One region of the Bradyrhizobium sp. TM233 genome, then DNA from elsewhere that is predicted to be linked to it. Evidence: predicted binding sites of a transcription regulator. Region 1 holds the regulator's gene; each other region holds the start of a gene.
The links. The regulator PhoB, encoded in region 1, activates phosphate uptake and scavenging genes when phosphate is short. The targets are predictions, from matches to a motif close to TGTCATNNANCTGTCAT.
Positions count from the first base shown of each region.

Region 2: AABA86_RS12425 (DUF47 domain-containing protein) is a predicted target of PhoB. The motif match lies at 2,804-2,820, and genes of this name have one in related genera.
Region 3: AABA86_RS12010 (RNA degradosome polyphosphate kinase) is a predicted target of PhoB. The motif match lies at 3,171-3,187, and genes of this name have one in related genera.
Region 4: AABA86_RS31070 (DUF2794 domain-containing protein) is a predicted target of PhoB. The motif match lies at 2,104-2,120, and genes of this name have one in related genera.

Region 1 covers NZ_BTIG01000001.1:1,016,067-1,020,846, reverse strand. Annotated here, with positions in the region: gene pstA (phosphate ABC transporter permease PstA) at 1-661, shown strand, start outside; gene pstB (phosphate ABC transporter ATP-binding protein PstB) at 658-1,476, shown strand; gene phoU (phosphate signaling complex protein PhoU) at 1,488-2,204, shown strand; gene phoB (phosphate regulon transcriptional regulator PhoB) at 2,227-2,934, shown strand; gene AABA86_RS04860 (GcrA family cell cycle regulator) at 3,174-3,686, opposite strand; gene AABA86_RS04855 (aspartate aminotransferase family protein) at 4,143-4,780, shown strand, end outside.
Region 2 covers NZ_BTIG01000004.1:259,726-264,505, reverse strand. Annotated here, with positions in the region: gene AABA86_RS12440 (ABC transporter substrate-binding protein) at 1-809, shown strand, start outside; gene AABA86_RS12435 (branched-chain amino acid ABC transporter permease) at 873-1,736, shown strand; gene AABA86_RS12430 (branched-chain amino acid ABC transporter permease) at 1,738-2,706, shown strand; gene AABA86_RS12425 (DUF47 domain-containing protein) at 2,864-3,508, shown strand; gene AABA86_RS12420 (inorganic phosphate transporter) at 3,520-4,527, shown strand; gene sugE (quaternary ammonium compound efflux SMR transporter SugE) at 4,520-4,780, opposite strand, start outside.
Region 3 covers NZ_BTIG01000004.1:172,679-177,458, reverse strand. Annotated here, with positions in the region: gene ppx (exopolyphosphatase) at 1-889, opposite strand, end outside; gene AABA86_RS12010 (RNA degradosome polyphosphate kinase) at 905-3,097, opposite strand; gene AABA86_RS12005 (DnaA ATPase domain-containing protein) at 3,256-3,933, opposite strand; gene AABA86_RS12000 (CDP-alcohol phosphatidyltransferase family protein) at 4,045-4,587, opposite strand; gene purM (phosphoribosylformylglycinamidine cyclo-ligase) at 4,745-4,780, shown strand, end outside.
Region 4 covers NZ_BTIG01000027.1:52,842-57,621, reverse strand. Annotated here, with positions in the region: gene AABA86_RS31080 (Bax inhibitor-1/YccA family protein) at 30-821, shown strand; gene AABA86_RS31075 (GNAT family N-acetyltransferase) at 1,028-1,558, shown strand; gene AABA86_RS31070 (DUF2794 domain-containing protein) at 1,673-2,041, opposite strand; gene AABA86_RS31065 (DUF1223 domain-containing protein) at 2,629-3,405, opposite strand; gene acnA (aconitate hydratase AcnA) at 3,641-4,780, opposite strand, start outside.

The sequences.
Region 1 (4,780 bases):
CGGTCTGCGCAACGCGATCGTCGGTTCGATCATCATGACGGTGATCGGCGTCGGCATCGGCGCGCCGCTCGGCCTGTTCGCCGGCACCTATCTTGCCGAATACGGCCGCAACGACAAGCTGACCTCGGTGATCCGCTTCATCAACGACATCCTGCTCTCGGCGCCCTCGATCATCATCGGCCTGTTCATCTATGGCGCGGTGGTGGTGCCGATGCGTGGCTTCTCCGCGATCGCAGGCGCGCTCGCGCTCGCCGTCATCGTGATCCCGGTCGTGCTGCGCACCACCGAGGACATGCTGCTGCTGGTGCCGAATCCCCTGCGCGAGGCGGCCTCGGCGCTGGGCCTGCCGCGCTCGCTGGTGATCAAGCGGATCGCCTATCGCGCCGCGCGCTCGGGCCTCATCACCGGCGTGCTGCTCGCCACCGCCCGCGTCGCCGGCGAGACCGCGCCGCTGCTGTTCACCGCGCTGTCGAACCAGTTCTTCAGCCTCGGCCTGAACAAGACGATGGCCAATCTGCCGGTCACCATCAACAACTTCGTCCAGAGCCCCTACGCCTATTGGAAGCAGCTCGCCTGGAGCGGCGCGCTGCTGATCACGCTCACCGTGCTTGCCCTGAACATTGGCGCGCGCATCCTCGGCGCCGAGAGGACTGCAAAATGACCGACCTGTCCGTATCCATGAGTTCCAGCGCCCATCTGGCCTCGCAGCCGCTGCCGGAAGCCCCGGCCAAGGTGACGGTGCGCAATCTCAATTTCTATTACGGCGAGCACCACGCGCTGAAGAACATCAACCTGACGCTCGGCGCCAACCGCGTCACGGCGTTCATCGGCCCGTCGGGCTGCGGCAAGTCGACCCTGCTGCGCATCTTCAACCGGATGTATGACCTCTATCCGGGCCAGCGCGCCACCGGCCAGCTCATGCTGGACCAGACCAACATCCTCGACCCCAGGCTCGACCTCAACCTGCTGCGCGCCCGGGTCGGCATGGTGTTCCAGAAGCCGACGCCGTTCCCGATGACGATCTACGAGAACATCGCCTTCGGCATCCGCCTCTACGAGAAGATCTCGAAGTCCGAGATGGATGACCGCGTCGAGAAGGCGCTGCGCGGCGGCGCGCTGTGGAACGAGGTCAAGGACAAGCTCAACGCCTCCGGCCTGTCGCTCTCCGGCGGCCAGCAGCAGCGCCTGTGCATCGCCCGCACCGTCGCGGTGCGCCCTGAAGTGATCCTGTTCGACGAGCCCTGCTCGGCGCTCGATCCGATCTCGACCGCCAAGGTCGAGGAGCTGATCCAGGAACTGTCCGAGAACTACACGATCGCGATCGTCACGCACAACATGCAGCAGGCGGCGCGCGTCTCCGACAAGACCGCCTTCATGTATCTCGGCGAACTGATCGAGTTCGACGACACCAGCAAGATCTTCACGTCGCCGACCGACCGGCGCACGCAGGATTACATCACCGGCCGGTTCGGCTGAGGAGACGCAATATGGGTACCGAACATACCGCAAAGGCTTTCGACACCGACCTCCAGGAGCTCACCCGCCTGGTCGCCGAGATGGGCGGCATCGCCGAGCGCATGATCGTCGATTCCGTCGACGCGCTGATCCGCCGCGACGTCGCGCTCGGCCAGCGCGTCGTCACCATCGACGCCGAGCTCGACGCGTTGCAGAAGCGCATCGAGGAACGCGCCGTGCTCACCATCGCTCGCCGCCAGCCGATGGCGGTGGACCTGCGCGAGATCGTCGGCGCGATGCGCGTCGCGACCGACCTCGAGCGCATCGGCGACCTCGCCAAGAACATGGGCAAGCGCGTCGCCGCGCTGGAGACCGACTTCCATCCGCTGAAGCTGTTCCGCGGCCTGGAGCACATGACCGACCTCGTGCAGCAGCAGGTCAAGTCGGTGCTGGACGCCTATGCCGCACATGATCTGCCGGCGGCGATGGCGGTGTGGAAGGGCGACGAGGAAGTCGACGCGATCTGCACCTCGCTGTTCCGCGAGCTCCTCACCTACATGATGGAGGATCCGCGCAACATCTCGTTCTGCATCCATCTGATGTTCTGCGCCAAGAACATCGAGCGGATCGGCGACCACGCCACCAACATCGCCGAGACCGTGTTCTACATGATCGAGGGCCAGGCGATGACCGACAAGCGGCCGAAGGGCGACATGACCACCTTCGCCACCACGATCCCGAATACCTGAAGTCTTAAGGAGCGACGACACCATGGGCGCACGCATTATGGTGGTTGAGGACGAGGAAGCTCTCACCGAGCTTCTCCGCTACAACCTCGAAGGCGACGGCTATGACGTCGAGACGGTGATGCGCGGCGACGACGCCGACACCCGCCTCAAGGAACACATCCCGGACCTGATCGTGCTCGACTGGATGCTGCCGGGCCTGTCGGGCATCGAGCTGTGCCGCCGGCTGCGGACCCGGCCCGACACCAAGCAGCTCCCGATCATCATGCTCACCGCGCGCGGCGAGGAGAGCGAGCGGGTGCGGGGACTTGCGACCGGCGCCGACGACTACATCGTCAAGCCGTTCTCGGTGCCGGAGCTGCTCGCCCGCGTGAAGGGCCTGCTGCGCCGCGCCAGTCCTGAGCGGCTCGCGACAGTGCTGGCCTATGGCGACATCGAGCTCGATCGCGACAAGCGCCGCGTGGCGCGCTCGGGCCGGCCGATCGATCTCGGTCCGACCGAATATCGCCTGCTGGAGTTCTTCCTGGAGCATCCCGGCCGCGTGTTCTCGCGCGAGCAGCTGCTCGACAGCGTCTGGGGCCGCGACATCTACATCGACGAGCGCACCGTCGACGTCCATATCGGCCGCCTGCGCAAGCTGCTCAATCTCGGCCGCGAGCAGGACCCGATCCGCACCGTCCGCGGTGCCGGCTACGCGCTGGACGACCGCTTCGCGAAGGCGGAGCAGGCGTAGGGTTTGCAAGCGCTGGAGTTGGTGGGCTGTCGCCTCACACTCAGCGTCGTCCCGGACAAGCGTCAGCGCAGATCCGGGACCCATAACCACAGGCAGTGATTTGGCGAAGACTCGGAGTGACCATCTCGCGCGACAACTGCGCCCTGTGGTTATGGATCCCCGCGTTCGCGGGGATGACACCGAGTTGGTTGAGGCGCCGTCGTGTGACGGCTGCCGTCTTTGCGATCAGCTAAATCCGCTCACCGCGGGCCCGGCTTTGCCGGGGCACGCCGGCGATCCGCCGCCGGCTGATAGGCCACGCGCGAGTGCTGGGCGCAGTAGGGCAGGCCGGACAGCGCCCGGCCGCCGCAGAAGAAGAAATCCGGGCTGGAGGGATCGCCGACCGGCCAATGGCAGGTCGCCTCGTTCAGCTCGAGCAGCGACAGCCGCTGGCTCATCGGCACCACGTTGTCGTAGGTGACGGGTTCAGCCTCCACCTCGACCTCGAAGGCCTGCGCCAGCGCGGTGTTGCCGCGCGCAATGGGGCGGGTCACCCGCATCATGTGCTGCGCGGGACGCGCCTTGCGCGGCCGGGGCGCTGCCGATGAAGGGCTCTTGGCACGGCCGGACAGACCGAGCCTGTGCACTTTGCCGATCACGGCATTGCGGGTCACATTGCCGAGCTCAGCTGCGATCTGGCTGGCCGAAAGTCCGGCCTCCCAGAGCTTTTTCAGCTGCTCGACGCGATCGTCGGACCAGGTCAAAACCGTCATTGCACCCTTTCCCTCGCTACGCGCCAGCCATCCTGGGGCCTCGCAGCGATTGCCTAAGCCTTCAAAAACCCGTGCCGTCAGAATCCCTTAAGGCTCGCCGGGCGCGTGACTGACGCCCGAACGTTTACGCCGGTACATGAGGACTCTTGGGATCAGAACCGCTGCACGAGATGTCGTATCTGACAATCCAAACGCTACAATATGGCGTGACTCCCGCGCAAGAGTCCGCCGACTCGCTTCCACATGTTCCGTGGTGAAAACCCGCAAAATCGGCACCGCAAGACTACGGATTCAGCGTTTCGCGAGGCTTTCCGGGCGGCATTGACACCCGTCTTGCCAGGCATAAGATAGTCGCGCGTGCCGCCCTTAAAAGGCGGCACGTTTCGTTTTCCGGGCCGGTCGATGGTGCGTTGCGCAATGCACGCGTCACACCGTCCGCAACATTCAAGTGACATCATGACTAACAGCGCAGCGCCGCATTTGCTCCCCGTTTTCGCCAGAGCCGACCTCGGCTTCGAGCGCGGCGAAGGCTGCTGGCTGATCGCGACCAATGGCGATCGCTATCTCGATTTCACCTCGGGCGTGGCTGTGAATGCGCTCGGCCATTGCCACCCGCATCTGATCAAGGCGTTGCAGGAGCAGGCGACGAAGCTCTGGCACATGTCGAACCTGTTCCAGAGCCCGGATGGCGAGAAGCTCGCCAACCGGCTTTGCAACGAGAGCTTTGCCGACTTCGTGTTCTTCTGCAATTCGGGGGCCGAAGCGCTGGAGGGTGTGATCAAGCTGGTCCGCCATCATCACTTCTCCAAGGGGCATCCGGAACGTTATCGCATCATCACCTTCGAAGGCGCCTTTCACGGCCGTACGCTGGCAACGCTCGCCGCGACCGGATCTGCAAAATATCTCGAAGGCTTTGGCCCGCCCATGGATGGCTTCGACCAGCTGCCGCACGGCGACATCGAGGCCGTCAAGAAGGCGATCGGTCCGGAGACCGCCGGCATCCTGATCGAGCCGATCCAGGGCGAGGGCGGCGTGCGTTCGGCAACGCCGACCTTCCTCAAGGCGTTGCGCCAGCTTTGCGATGAGAAGGGCCT
Region 2 (4,780 bases), on a different contig from region 1:
CGCCGAACACCGTTCACTGGGTCTATGACACCTACATGCTGGCCAACAGCACCGGGCAGGCGCTGGTGAAGGCCGGCGGCGACACCTGGTACTTCCTCACCGCCGACTACGCCTTCGGTCACGCGCTCGAGCGCGACACCACGGCGGTCGTGGTCAAGTCGGGCGGCAAGGTGATCGGCACTGTCAGGCACCCGCTCAACACCGCCGACTTCTCCTCGTTCCTGCTCCAGGCGCAGGCCTCGAAGGCCAAGATCGTCGGCATGGCGAATGCCGGCGGCGACACCACCAACACCATCAAGCAGGCCGCGGAATTCGGCATCGTCGCGGGCGGGCAGAAGCTGGCGGGCCTGCTTCTCTTCATCACCGACGTTCACGCGCTCGGCCTGAAGGTGGCGCAGGGGCTGAACTTCACCGAGACCTTCTATTGGGACATGAACGATGGCACCCGCGCGTTCTCCAAGCGCTTCTCCGAGCGCATGAAGAACAAGGCGATGCCCTCGATGGTGCAGGCCGGCGTCTATTCGGGCCTGCTGCATTATTTCAAGGCGCTGGAAGCCATGGGCGGCAATCCGCATGACGGCGCCAAGGTGGTCGCCAAGATGAAGGAGATGCCGACCGACGACCCGCTGTTCGGCCAGGGCTCGATCCGCGCCGACGGCCGCAAGCTGCATCCGGCCTATCTCTTCGAGGTGAAGAAGCCCGAGGAATCCAAGGGTCCCTGGGACTATTACAAGCTGGTCGGCACGACCCCGGCTGACCAGGCCTTCCGGCCGCTGTCGGAAAGCGCTTGTCCGCTGGTGAAGAAGTGAGACCTGCCGCGCCCCTCGGCGCAGCAGAGTGAAATGGCACGAGACCGGGTACGAGATTGATCGATGCAGGCTCTTTACGCTCAGCTACTGGTGGGACTGATCAACGGCTCGTTCTACGCGCTGCTCAGTCTCGGGCTTGCCGTGATCTTCGGCATGCTCAACATCATCAATTTCGCCCATGGCGCGCTCTACATGATGGGCGCCTTCGTCGCCTATTTCCTGTTGAGCCTCGGCGGCATCAACTACTGGTGGGCGCTGCTGATCGCACCCGTGATCGTCGGCATCTTCGGCATGATCCTGGAAAGGACCATGCTGCAATGGTTGACCGGGCTCGACCATCTCTACGGTCTGCTCCTCACCTTCGGCATCGCGCTGATCGTGCAGGGCTTGTTCCAGAACTATTTCGGCTCCTCCGGGCTGCCTTACGCCATTCCGGACCAGCTCAGGGGCGGCATGAATCTGGGCTTCATGTTCTTGCCGATCTATCGCGGCTGGGTGGTCGTGTTCTCGCTGGTCGTGTGCCTGGCGACCTGGTTCCTGATCGAGAAGACCCAGCTCGGCGCTTACCTGCGCGCCGCCACCGAAAATCCGACGCTGGTGCGCGCCTTCGGCATCAACGTGCCGCGCATGATCACGCTGACCTATGGTCTCGGCGTCGGTCTTGCCGCGCTCGCGGGCGTGCTCTCGGCGCCGATCAACCAGGTGCGGCCGCTGATGGGCGCCGACCTCATCATCGTCGTGTTCGCGGTGGTCGTGATCGGCGGCATGGGATCGATCATGGGCTCCATCATCACCGGCTTCGCGCTGGGCGTGATCGAGGGGCTGACCAAGTATTTCTACCCCGAGGCCTCCAACACCGTCGTGTTCGTGCTGATGGTGCTGGTGCTCCTGGTGAAGCCAACGGGATTGACGGGAAGGGCGGCCTGATATGACAACCCTGACGGACGACACGCTGCCGGTGACCCCTCGCGCGATGCGCGACGAGATGATCGCTTTCGTAGTGATGGCGCTGCTGCTGGCATCGGTGCCATTTACCGGCGTCTACCCGTTCTTCGTGATGCAGGCACTGTGCTTTGCGCTGCTCGCCTGCGCTTTCAATCTGCTGATCGGCTATGGCGGCCTGTTGTCGTTCGGCCACGCCATGTTCCTGGGGACCGCCGGCTATTGCTGCGCGCATGCGCTGAAGGTGTGGGCGCTGCCGCCCGAGCTCGGCATCCTCGTCGGCATCGCCGCGGCTTTCGTGCTCTCGCTCATCACCGGCTATATCTCGATCCGCCGCCAGGGCATCTATTTTTCGATGATCACGCTGGCGCTGTCACAGCTGCTGTACTTCATCTACCTCCAGGCCCCGTTCACCCACGGCGAGGACGGCATCCAGGGCATCCCGCAGGGACACATGTTCGGCGTGTTCGATCTGTCCAAGCCGACGGTGCTCTATTACGTCGTGCTGGTCGGGTTCCTCGCCGGCTTCCTGCTGATCTTCCGTGTCATCAACTCGCCATTCGGCGAGGTGCTGAAGGCGATCCGGGAGAATGAGCCGCGGGCGATTTCGCTAGGCTACCGGACCGACCAGTACAAGTTCCTGGCCTTCGTGCTGTCGGGAACTCTGGCCGGTTTTGCCGGTGCGCTGAAGGTGTTCGTGGCGCAGAACGCCTCGCTCACCGACGTCCATTGGTCGATGTCGGGCGAGGTCGTGCTGATGACGCTGGTTGGCGGCCTCGGAACCATCTTCGGCCCCGTGGTCGGTGCCTTCGCGATCATCGCCATGCAGCAATATCTCGCCGGCTTCGGCCAGTGGGTGACGGTGATCCAGGGCTCGATCTTCGTAATCTGCGTGCTTACCTTCCGCCGCGGCGTCATCGGCGAAATCGCGCATTACTTCCGGCGATCGCTCTAACCAACTGATTCAAAAACGATTTCCCGGCCGCTTGAAAGCGGTGGATGATCCGGCTCCGCGCGCGCGAGATGACACGCGCGCGGATCGAAAATGGTCTATGACAGTTTCATGACGGCCCTGACAGGGCCGGGCCATTTCCAACCGGTAACCTACCCCCATGATGCGATGGTTTCGTGCTTTCCTGCCCAAGGAAGAACGGTTCTTTGACCTGTTCGACCGGCATGCCCAGACGGTGATCCAGGGCTCCATCGCGCTCCAGGGCATGCTGAACGGGGGCGAGGAGACGCCGGTCTATTGCCAGCGCGTCAACCAGTTCGAGAATGATGCCGACAACATCACCCGCGAGGTGCTGACGGCGGTGCGCCGCACCTTCATCACCCCGTTCGACCGCGGCGACATCAAGAACCTGATCACGTCGATGGACGACGCCATCGACCAGATGCAGCAGACGGCCAAGGCGGTGATGCTGTTCGAGGTCCGCACCTTCGAGCCGCCGATGCGCGAGATCGGCGGGCTTCTGATCGAATGCGCCAATCTGGTCGGCCGCGCGCTACCGCTGATGCAGTCGATCGGCCCGAACGTCGCCATGCTGACCGCTATCACGGAAGAGCTGGGGAAGCTGGAAGGCCGGGTCGACGATCTCCACGACATCGGGCTGAAGGAACTGTTCCTCAAGCATCGCGATGGCAGCGCGATGGACTTCATCGTCGGCGTCGAGATCTACGACCACCTCGAGAAGGTGGCGGATCGCTTCGACGACGTTGCGAACGAGATCAACAGCATCGTCATCGAGCAAGTTTAGGGCAGGCCGCTGTGGATGCCGCGTTGGGTCTTCCCGTCCTGGTCGGCTTGATCGCCGTCGCGCTGCTGTTCGATTTCCTGAACGGCCTGCACGACGCCGCCAATTCGATCGCGACCATCGTCTCGACCCGCGTGCTGCGGCCGCAATTCGCGGTGATCTGGGCCGCGTTCTTCAATTTCGTCGCCTTCATGGTGTTCGGCCTGCACGTCGCCCAGACCATCGGCACCGGCATCATCGATCCCTCGATCGTCGACGCCCAGGTGATCTTCGCGGCCCTGGTCGGCGCCATCGTCTGGAACCTCGTGACCTGGGCGCTCGGCATCCCGTCCTCGTCCTCGCATGCGCTGATCGGCGGGCTCGTCGGCGGCGGCATGGCCAAGGCCGGGATCTCGGCTGCGGTGTGGAGCGGATTGACCAAGACGGTGCTGGCGATCGTGCTGTCGCCGCTGATCGGCTTCCTGCTCGCGATGATGCTGGTGGCGATCGTGTCCTGGGCCTCGGTGCGCTCGACGCCTTTCGCGGTCGATCGCGCCTTCCGTATCCTGCAATTCGCCTCCGCCTCGCTCTATTCGCTCGGCCATGGCGGTAACGACGCGCAGAAGACCATGGGCATCATCGCGGTGCTGCTGTATTCGCAGGGCCATCTCGGCAGCGACTTCTCGGTGCCGTTCTGGGTGGTGCTGTCCTGCCAGGCGGCGATGGCGCTGGGCACGCTGATGGGCGGCTGGCGCATCGTCCGCACCATGGGCCTGCGCATCACCAAATTGACCCCGATGCAGGGCTTCTGCGCCGAGACCGGCGGGGCCGCGACTTTGTTCATGGCGACCTATCTCGGGGTTCCCGTCTCCACCACGCACACCATCACCGGCGCCATCGTCGGCGTCGGTGCCGCCCGCCGCGTCTCGGCGGTGCGCTGGAACGTTGCCAGCTCGATCGTCTACGCCTGGGTGATCACGATCCCGGCCTCGGCCGTCGTGGCGGCGCTGACCTGGTGGGCGGTCGAGATCTTCGTCAGGTAACGAGCTTCAGCCCGACGATCCCGGCGACGATCAGCCCGATGCTGGCAAGGCGGAGGGCCGTGGCTGGCTCGCCGAACAGGATGATGCCCAGTGTTGCGGTGCCGACCGCGCCGATGCCGGTCCAGACCGCATAGGCGGTTCCAACGGGCAGGGATTTGAGTGCGAGCCCGAGCAGGATGACGCTGCCGGCCATGGCCGCGAGCGTGACGACGGACGGAACAGGCCTGGTGAAGCCCTCGGTGTATTTCAGGCC
Region 3 (4,780 bases), on a different contig from region 1:
GGCCCTCGCGCACGCCGAAGGTCGAGAACACGATGGTCTTCGGCTTCGCCACCCGGATGATGTGCTCGAGCACCAGCGCCGCATAGGTGAGGAGGGGGCGGCGCGCGTCCGCAACGCTCTCGATGTCGGCGAGCATGTCCGCGGCCGCCAGGCGACGGAGACGACGCGAGAAGTCGAGCGCTTCAGCCGCCGACAGCGAATAACCGTGCATCACCTGGAGCGGATAGCCGCTCTGGATGATGTGAATGCGCGCGAGTGCGCGCCAGGTGCCGCCGACGGCGTAGAAGGTGCGGCCGCTGCCGGCGGTGAGCTGCGGCACCTCGTCGAGCTCCTCGCGCACGATGCGGTCGGCACGCTTGAGCGATTTATGCGCGAGGTCCTGCAGCGCGAGCCCGCCCAGCGGCAGCGTCACGCCGCTGCGCACGCTGTTCTTGCGCACGTCGATCAATTCGAGCGAGCCGCCGCCGAGGTCGCCGACGATGCCGTCGGGATGATGGATGCCGGAGATCACGCCGAGGGCCGACAGCCGCGCCTCGCGCGGGCCCGACAGGATCTCGATCGTCACGGCGCAGATGCGCTCGGCCTTCGCGATGAAATCGGGGCCGTTGGAGGCGTCGCGGCAGGCCGCGGTCGCGATCGCGAACACGCGTCCGACCTGCATCACACGGCACAACGCCCGGAAGCGCCTCAGCGAGGTCAGCGCCTTGTCGACGGCGTCGGGCGCGAGCAGGCCGGTGCTCTGCACCTCGCGTCCGAGGCCGCACAGCGTCTTCTCGTTGAAGATCGGAATGAGGCTCCGCGTCAGCCCCTCGTAGACGACGAGACGGACCGAGTTGGAACCGATATCGATGACCGCGACGCTCGAGCCGCGCTTGCGCGGCCGCTTCACGTCGAACATCCCCGATCAGGATTGATGGCGTTCGTTCCGGCGCGTGAGACGACGCGGCGAGGATTCCTTGAGCGACTTTCCACGGCCAGACAGACTCGGATTTGTCATGAAGTAGTTGTGGACGTTGAAAGGCTCCTCGCCCTTCGCGGTCTTCATACGCGTTGAGGACCCGTCCGGCAACAATTGCCAGCTCTGCTCATTGTCCTTGAGATTCGCGACCATGATCTGTTCGAGAACCTGCTGATGCACCGTTGGATTTTGCAGCGGACACAGCACCTCGACGCGGCGGTCGAGGTTGCGCGGCATCATGTCGGCGGAGGAGATATACACAGCCGCTTTGGCGCTCGGCAGGCCCTGGCCCATGCCGAAGCAGTAGATTCGGCCGTGTTCCAGGAAGCGTCCGATGATCGACTTGACGCGGATGTTCTCGGACAGGCCGGGAATGCCGGGGCGCAGGCAGCAGATACCGCGCACCACGAGCTCGACCTGCACACCGGCCTGGGAAGCCTCGTAGAGCGCGTCGATGATGTCGGGGTCGACCAGCGCATTCATCTTCATCCAGACCGCGCCGTGGCGACCGTGGCGCGCATGCGCCGTCTCGCCCTGGATGTGCTCGATGATGCGCTTGCGCAAGGTCAACGGCGACACCGCCATCTTCTCCAGGTCGCTCGGCGCGGCATAGCCGGTGATGAAATTGAACACGCGCGCGGCGTCGCGGCCGATGGTCGGATCCGAGGTGAAGTAGGAGAGGTCGGTATAGATGCGTGCTGTGACCGGGTGATAGTTGCCGGTGCCGGTATGCACGTAAGTCGTGAGGCTGCCGCCCTCGCGGCGCACCACCATCGAGAGTTTTGCGTGCGTCTTCAGTTCGAGGAAGCCGTAGACGACCTGCACGCCGGCGCGTTCGAGATCGCGGGCCCAGCGGATGTTGGCTTCCTCGTCGAAGCGCGCCTTCAGCTCGATCAACGCCGTGACTGATTTGCCGGCCTCGGCGGCTTCCGCCAGCGCGCGCACGATCGGCGAGTTGTTGGAGGTGCGGTAGAGCGTCTGCTTGATCGCGACGACATCGGGGTCGCGCGTGGCCTGCTGCAGGAACTGCACCACCACGTCGAAGGATTCGTAGGGATGATGGACCACGAGGTCCTTCTGTCGGATCGCGGCAAAGATGTCGCCGCCATGCTCGCGCACGCGCTCAGGGTGGCGCGGTACGTAGGGGGTGAATTCGAGATCGGGCCGGTCGAGGCGGGTGAGCTGAGACAGCTCGTTCATGGCGAGCACGCCGTCGACCAGGAACACCTCGTCGTCGGCGGCCGAGAGCGCGTGTTGAACGAAGCTGCGCAGCTCCTCCGGCATCTTGGCGTCGATCTCGAGCCGGATCACCGACCCGCGGCGGCGGCGCTTGAGCGCGGTCTCGAACAGGCGGACGAGGTCTTCCGCCTCTTCCTCGATTTCGAGCTCGGAGTCGCGGATGATGCGGAAAGCGCCCTGGCCGTGCAGATTGTAGCCGGGGAACAGGCGGTTGATGAACAAGGCGGTCGCCTGCTCCAGCGAGATCAGCCGGACGGCCTTGCCCTCGGTCGGCAGGCGGATGAAGCGGTCGATCTTGCCGGGCATGCGGATCAGCGCGTTCATCTGCTTGCCGTCGGCGGCACGTGTGAGCTGGAGCGCGATGGTGAAGCCGAGGCTCGGGATGAACGGGAAGGGGTGAGCCGGGTCGATCGCCAGCGGGGTCAGCAGCGGGAAGACGTTGCTGAGGAAGTAGTCCTCGATCCAGGTCCGTTCCGCCTTGGTGACCTCCTTGCCCTCGACGAGCACGATGCCGACATCGGCCAGCGTGCCGCGCAGGTCGCGCCAGATCGCCTGCTGGTCGGAGGCGAGCTCGGAGACGGTGCGGTTGATCAGCGCGAGCTGCTCGGATGGCGTCAGGCCGTCGGGGCTGCGTTCGGCAATGCCCTCGCGCACCTGGGCCTTGATGCCGGCGACGCGGACCATGAAGAACTCGTCAAGGTTATTCGCCGAAATCGACAGGAATCGCACCCGCTCCAGCATGGGGTGGCTGGGATTGACCGATTCCTCCAGAACGCGGCGGTTGAAATGCAGCCAGGAGAGCTCGCGGTTGATGAATCGCTCGGGACTCGATGCGATCGCCGGCAGACTCTCGGTCTCTGGGGCTTTTTCTTTAGTTTCAACGGCTTGCGCAGAGTCCATCAGAAGTCGGTCCATCCAGTTCGCCCCAATTTGCGACTTATGCGCAAAACCGGCCGGAGCATGTGTTAGAGCGATGACGTTTCGATGACATTGATGTTCCGCCGCTTCGCCGCGTCAAGCGGGCTTGGCGTGGGTCTGGAGGCGGCCGCGGAGGCCGATCAGGCGTCGCGGAGCAGCTCGGCGGCCAGCGCCCGGGTGACCGGGCGGCCGAGCCTGAGGGCTTCGCTGTCGAGCAGTTCCACGGCCTGGCGGGCGGCGGCCGAGGACCGTTCCAGGCGGGTGGCGAGGTAGCCGACCACGCTCTCGTCCACGGTGAGCTGGCGGTCGGCGCAGAATTTGACGATCAGGCCGCGGAAGAGCTGGTCGTCGGGCGGCAGCAGCGCGACGACCGGAACGGCGCGCAGACGCGAGCGCAGGTCGCGAAGCTCGATCTCCAGCGAGGCGGGCACCTCGCGTCCCGTGAACAGGACGTAGGCGCCATCCTCGCGGGCGAGGTTCATCAGATGGAAGAGGGCGCGTTCGTCAAATTCCCTGGCCTTGAGATCCTCGACCACCAGCGCGCCGGTGGCGAGCGCGCCCGGAACGCCCGCGGCGGTCAGCGCATTGGCGGTGGTGGAGCGGGCGCCGGCTTCCTCGGCCCAGATCGCGGCGAGATGGCTCTTGCCGCTTCCTTCCGGGCCGGCCAGCCACATGATCCGGTTCGGCCATTCCGGCCAGCTGTCGATCAGGCCGAGCCCGGCCGCGTTGGCAGGGCCTTCGAGGAAATTGTCCCGGCTGAGGCTCTCCGCATGCGGAAGCGAAAACGCCAATTGTCGGGGGTGAACGCGGCCTGGCACGCTTGCTTTGCTCCATGCCGGCGGGCCGGCGTCATTTGAAGAGATCGGACATATCGAGCGGGAGTTGGCCTTTTGCGGGGCCGCATCGCCTCTCATTTGGCCTCGATCGTGCTACTTGGCCTCGATCGTGCTCATGTGCCGCAGCCACTCCACCAGATAGAGCGACACCGAGGAGAGCGTGAAGACCGTGACGAGGCCCATCAGGATGATATCATAAGGGGCCGGCTTGAAGCCGAAGGCAAGCGCCGCCAGCACCAGTGCCGCGAACGCCACTTGTGCCACGGTGTTGAGCTTGGACACCTTCGACGGCTTCATCTCGACGGGCCGGTCGAACAGCCAGGACACGATCACCGCGGCGACGATCATGATGTCGCGCGAGACCACCAGGATCACGATCCAGCGCGGAATTGCGCCCCAGATGCCGAGCGCCATGTAGATCGAGACCAGCAGCGCCTTGTCCGCGAGCGGGTCGAGCAGGGCGCCGAGCTCGCTCGTCATGTTGAAGCGCTTGGCCAGGAAGCCGTCGACGGCATCGCTGATACCGGCGATCAGGAAGACGGCGAACGCCACCTCCATTTGGCTCGACACGATGGCCCAGACGATGATCGGGACCAGCATGATGCGGCCCAGGGTAATGATGTTCGGAATACTCACGAAAGCGCTTCCCGGCACCCGGTCTGACCTCGAATCCGGCCTCTCGGGAGGCTGAACCGGTTGATATCTCTACATAGTATAAGGCGGGGCGCCATGCGAGCCATTGCGCGTCCCCGGAATTCGACGTAACCAGCCGCAAACCCATTGGAAATCGGGCATGACCGACCGCAAAAACGGCCTCACTTACGCCGAT
Region 4 (4,780 bases), on a different contig from region 1:
GGACCGGACCAACCAACGGGAATTCGACCATGTCGGACCTAGACCGTAACTACGCTTCTCCTTTCGGCAGGGCCGCCGGGCGTGTTGACGCCGCGACGGTCGATGCCGGCCTGCGCGCCTATATGCTGCGCATCTACAACTACATGAGCATTGGCCTGGCCATCACCGGCCTTGCCGCGCTCGGCGTCTACATGGCTGCCGTGACGGACGTGCCGACCGCGGACGCCGTCCGCGTCGGCAAGCTGTTCCTGACGCCGTTCGGCTACGCGATGTTCGTCAGCCCGCTGAAATGGCTGTTCATGCTGGCGCCGCTCGCCATGGTGTTCGTGATCTCGGCGGGGATCAACCGTCTCGCTCCCTCGACCGCCCAGATCCTGTTCTGGGTGTTCTCGGCGCTGATGGGTATCTCGCTGTCGTCGATCTTCCTGGTGTTCACGCACACCTCGATCGTGCGGGTGTTCTTCATCACCGCGGCCACCTTCGGTGCGCTGAGCCTCTACGGCTACACCACCAAGCGTGACATGACCGGCATGGGCTCGTTCCTGTTCATGGGCCTGATCGGCATCATCATCGCGAGCCTGGTGAACCTGTTCCTGGCGAGCTCGATGCTGCAGTTCATCGTGTCGGTGGTCGGCGTGCTGGTGTTCGCGGGCCTCACCGCCTGGGATACCCAGCGGCTGAAGAACGACTACATCTACGGCTACGCCTCGGCCGGCGGCGACATCGCAGAGCGTGCGGCCATCACCGGTGCGCTGTCGCTGTACCTGAACTTCATCAACCTGTTCACGCTGCTGCTGCAGCTCCTCGGCCAGCGCGACTAAGCGATAGACCAGGACGAACGGACACAAACCCCGGCCGAAAGGCCGGGGTTTTTGTTTGAGCCGTGGCCTCTCCTCGTCATTGCGACGAAGCAATCCAGAGTCCCTCCGCAGACGCATTACTGGATTGCTTCGCTGCCCGCGCAATGACGGGTGTGGCAACACCGTTGCCCCTTCCAGCGGCCGCGGGAAGGCTCTAATCTTCTCCCATGTCCGCACCTGAAATCAGGCCCACGACCGAGGCCGACCTTCCCGCCATCACCGCCATCTATCAGCAGGCCGTCCGCGAAGGCACCGCGACGTTCGAGCTGGAGCCGCCCGACCTCACGGAGATGACGCGCCGCTATCGCGCGCTGGTCGACGGCGGCTATCCCTATTTCGTCGCCATCCTCGACGGCCGCGTGGCCGGCTATGCCTATGCCGGCGCCTACCGCCCGCGCCCGGCCTACCGCTTCACGGTCGAGAACTCGATCTATCTCGATCCCTCCTTCCACCGCCGCGGCGTCGGCTCCTTGCTGCTGGAACGGCTGGTCGCCGAATGCGAGGCGCGCGGCTTCCGCCAGATGATCGCGGTGATCGGCGATTCCGCCAATGCCGGCTCGATCGGCGTCCACACCAAGGGCGGCTTCAAGATGATCGGCACGCATCCCAATGTCGGGCTGAAATTCGGCCGCTGGCTGGACACGGTGATGATGCAGCGCGACCTCGGCGAGGGCGCCAGCACGGTGCCGGGGAAATAATCCGGTCTCGTAGGGTGGGCAAAGCGCAAGCGTGCCCACCATTCGTCACGATAGAGAAAGTACGTGGGCACGGCGCGGTGCGCTTTTGCCCACCCTACGGCACCGTCTGTGCCGCTACACCACCGCCAGCTTCCGATCGATCACCAGCAGCACGCGCTCGAGCTCATGGCCGCGGCGCAGGATCAGCCCCGTCGCCGAGATCACGCTGTACATGCCCTGCTTGCGCGCCAGCCGCGGATCCTTCTCGATGCGATAGATCGGCACCTCCGAGGCACGGCGATAGACCGAGAACACGGCGCGGTCCTTGAGGAAGTCGATGGCATAATCGCGCCACTCGCCGTCCGCGACCATGCGGCCGTAGAGATTGAGAATACGGTGCAGCTCGAGCCGGTTGAACGTCACCCGGCTCAATTGCGTCGTCGCAGCGGCGGGGCGCGCCGCCGCGCGCTGCTCGCTCGGATCGGCATCCTCCGACAGACTCATGGAGCGCTTCCTCATCGCACGGCATGACCCGATCCGCGAAGACCGTCCCGGGAACCTGGATCATGACAGCTGCATGATTGCGCCAACCGGCCACCGCCGCAAGAGGCTCCTGATTCAACCGGTCGAATCGAGTGCGACTCAGTACACACGCTATGGTGGAACTCCCTCGCGGCAAACCGTCACGGGATCGTTAGCAGGAATCATACTCTCGCCGCTTTTCCGCCTAGCGACTGCCGCCCTGCATTGCGACAAGACTCACGTGCGTTGACCCGGTCCTTTCGGTTCCGGATTCCTCAGCCCCCAGCCCCCCGGGGTCGAACAGGATCGGGTCTGTACGCGCAACAAGGAGGGCCAACGCAAGTTGGTCCTTTTTTGTTTGTGTCGGGATGTTTCCAGCGCGACCGACCTTCACCCCTAACATCCGTGCGAACACTATCTCTCCTCCTCCTGAGGAGCCGCGAAGCGGCGTCTCGAAGGATCGAGGCCGAGCCGCATAAGCGGGGGCCTTTCGTGGTTCGAGACGCGCGCAAGGACGCGCTCCTCACCATGAGGGTTGAGAGCAGTACGACTCTAGCGAGAAATCCGAATCAGTGCAGCGACGTGTACGCCGCGCCCAGCATCGAGCCGGGCTTGTCGCGGCTGCCGTCCTGGACATAGACCACCGCGCCGTCGACGCCGTCGCGCGTGAGGTTCTCGATCGGCACCGTCCAGCTTTCCGAACGCCCGGTCCAGTCGCCGACCTTGAGCAGGTTGCGCACCACGTTGTGATAGGTGACCTGCTGTCCACGGTTCTCACCGCGGGTGATCGCGATCGGGACCGACTTGGCGATCGAACAGATCCAGACCTCGCCATGCGAGATGCCCGGCTCGTTGCTCGCCGCCACCGACACGTTGATCTGCTTGCCCGCGAGCGACATCGTCACCGGCACGCTCATCACGCCCGTGCCCTTGTCGGTCTTGCCGATCGCGCTCTCGATGCCGGCACGATCGCTGCCGATGACATGGGTGGAGCCGTTGACCACGACCTGCGGCGTGTAGACCTCGCGGTCGCCGCGCATGCGTGAATAGGCACGCTGCCGTGCAGAGAAGCGCGAATCCGCCAGCGTGTCCTTCCAACCAAGATAGTCCCAATAGTCGATCGGCATGCTCAGCGCGATGATCGACGGGTCTTTGGAGAGATCGCCGATGATCTGGTCGGCGGGCGGGCAGGAGGAGCAGCCCTGCGAGGTAAACAATTCGACAACGGCGCGGGGATCAGCCTCGGCAGGACGGATGACGGCGACGATCGCACAGATGCCGAGAGCTCCCGACCAGAGGGCACCGGACCAACGTGAAACCAGATGAGAAGCCGTCATTGTTGTCATGTCGAACGCCGCACACCATTGCTCGTGGAAAGGGAGATCTTATCGCCGGATGGTCACCGTAGTCTTACGGGGCGCGACACACTCGACCGTCCAGGCCGACCGTCCGAAAGGAGGTTTTCCGCCGGGCGGGCCCATCTGGAGCATGCCGCAAACGCACGAAGGCGGCCTTGTGATAGGCCGCCTTCGTTTAACCTTCTACTCACGTCGCGGTGAGCCACCGTTCACAAATTCGCGCTTAGGCCGCGAGCTTGCGCAGCACGTAGTGCAGGATACCGCCGTTCCGGTAGTAATCGAGCTCGTCCAGCGTATCGATGCGGCAGAGCAGCGAGACGCGCTGCAGCGAACCGTCGCCGGAGACGATCTCCGCGGTCAGCTTCTGGCGCGGCTTGAGGTCGCCGACGAGGCCACGCAGCGTGACCTTCTCGTCGCCCTTGAGGCCGAGCGACGACCAGGAGGTGCCTTCCTCGAAGGTCAGCGGCAGCACGCCCATGCCGACCAGGTTGGAGCGATGGATGCGCTCGAAGCTCTGGCAGATCACGGCGCGCACGCCGAGCAGACGGGTGCCCTTGGCGGCCCAGTCGCGCGAGGAGCCGTTGCCGTATTCGGCGCCGGCGAACACCACCAGCGGCACCTGCTCCTGCTGGTATTTCATCGCGGCGTCGTAGATCGACATCTGCTCGCCGTCGGGCCAGTGCTTTGTCAAACCGCCTTCAGGGATATTTCCGTCCGCGCCCTTCAGCATGAAATTCTTGATGCGGATGTTGGCGAAGGTGCCGCGCATCATCACTTCATGGTTGCCGCGGCGCGTGCCGTACTGGTTGAAGTCGGCGGGACGCACCTGGTGCTCGCTGAGATATTTTCCGGCGGGCGAGGTCAGCTTGATCGAACCGGCCGGCGAGATGTGGTCGGTGGTGATCTTGTCGCCGAACATGGCGAGGATGCGCGCCTCGACGATGTCGGTGACCGGCTCCGGCTCCTTCTTCATGCCGTCGAAATAGGGCGGGTTCTGCACATAGGTCGAAGACATGTTCCAGCGATAGGTCTCGCTCTCGACCGTCTTGATCTTGCGCCAGTTGGTGTCGCCCTTGAACACGTCGGCATACTTCTTCTTGAAGATCGACGCGGTCACGAACTTCTTCATGAAGGCGTTGATCTCCTTGGTCGTCGGCCAGATGTCCTTGAGGTACACCGGCTTGCCGTCCTTGCCTTCGCCGAGCGGCTCGACCGCGAGGTTCTTGGTGACGCTGCCCGCGAGCGCGTGCGCGACCACCAGCGGCGGCGAGGCCAGGTAGTTCGCCTGCACGTCCGGCGAGACGCGGCCTTCGAAGTTGCGGTTACCCGAGAGCACGGCGGCGGCGACGATGCCGTTGTCGTT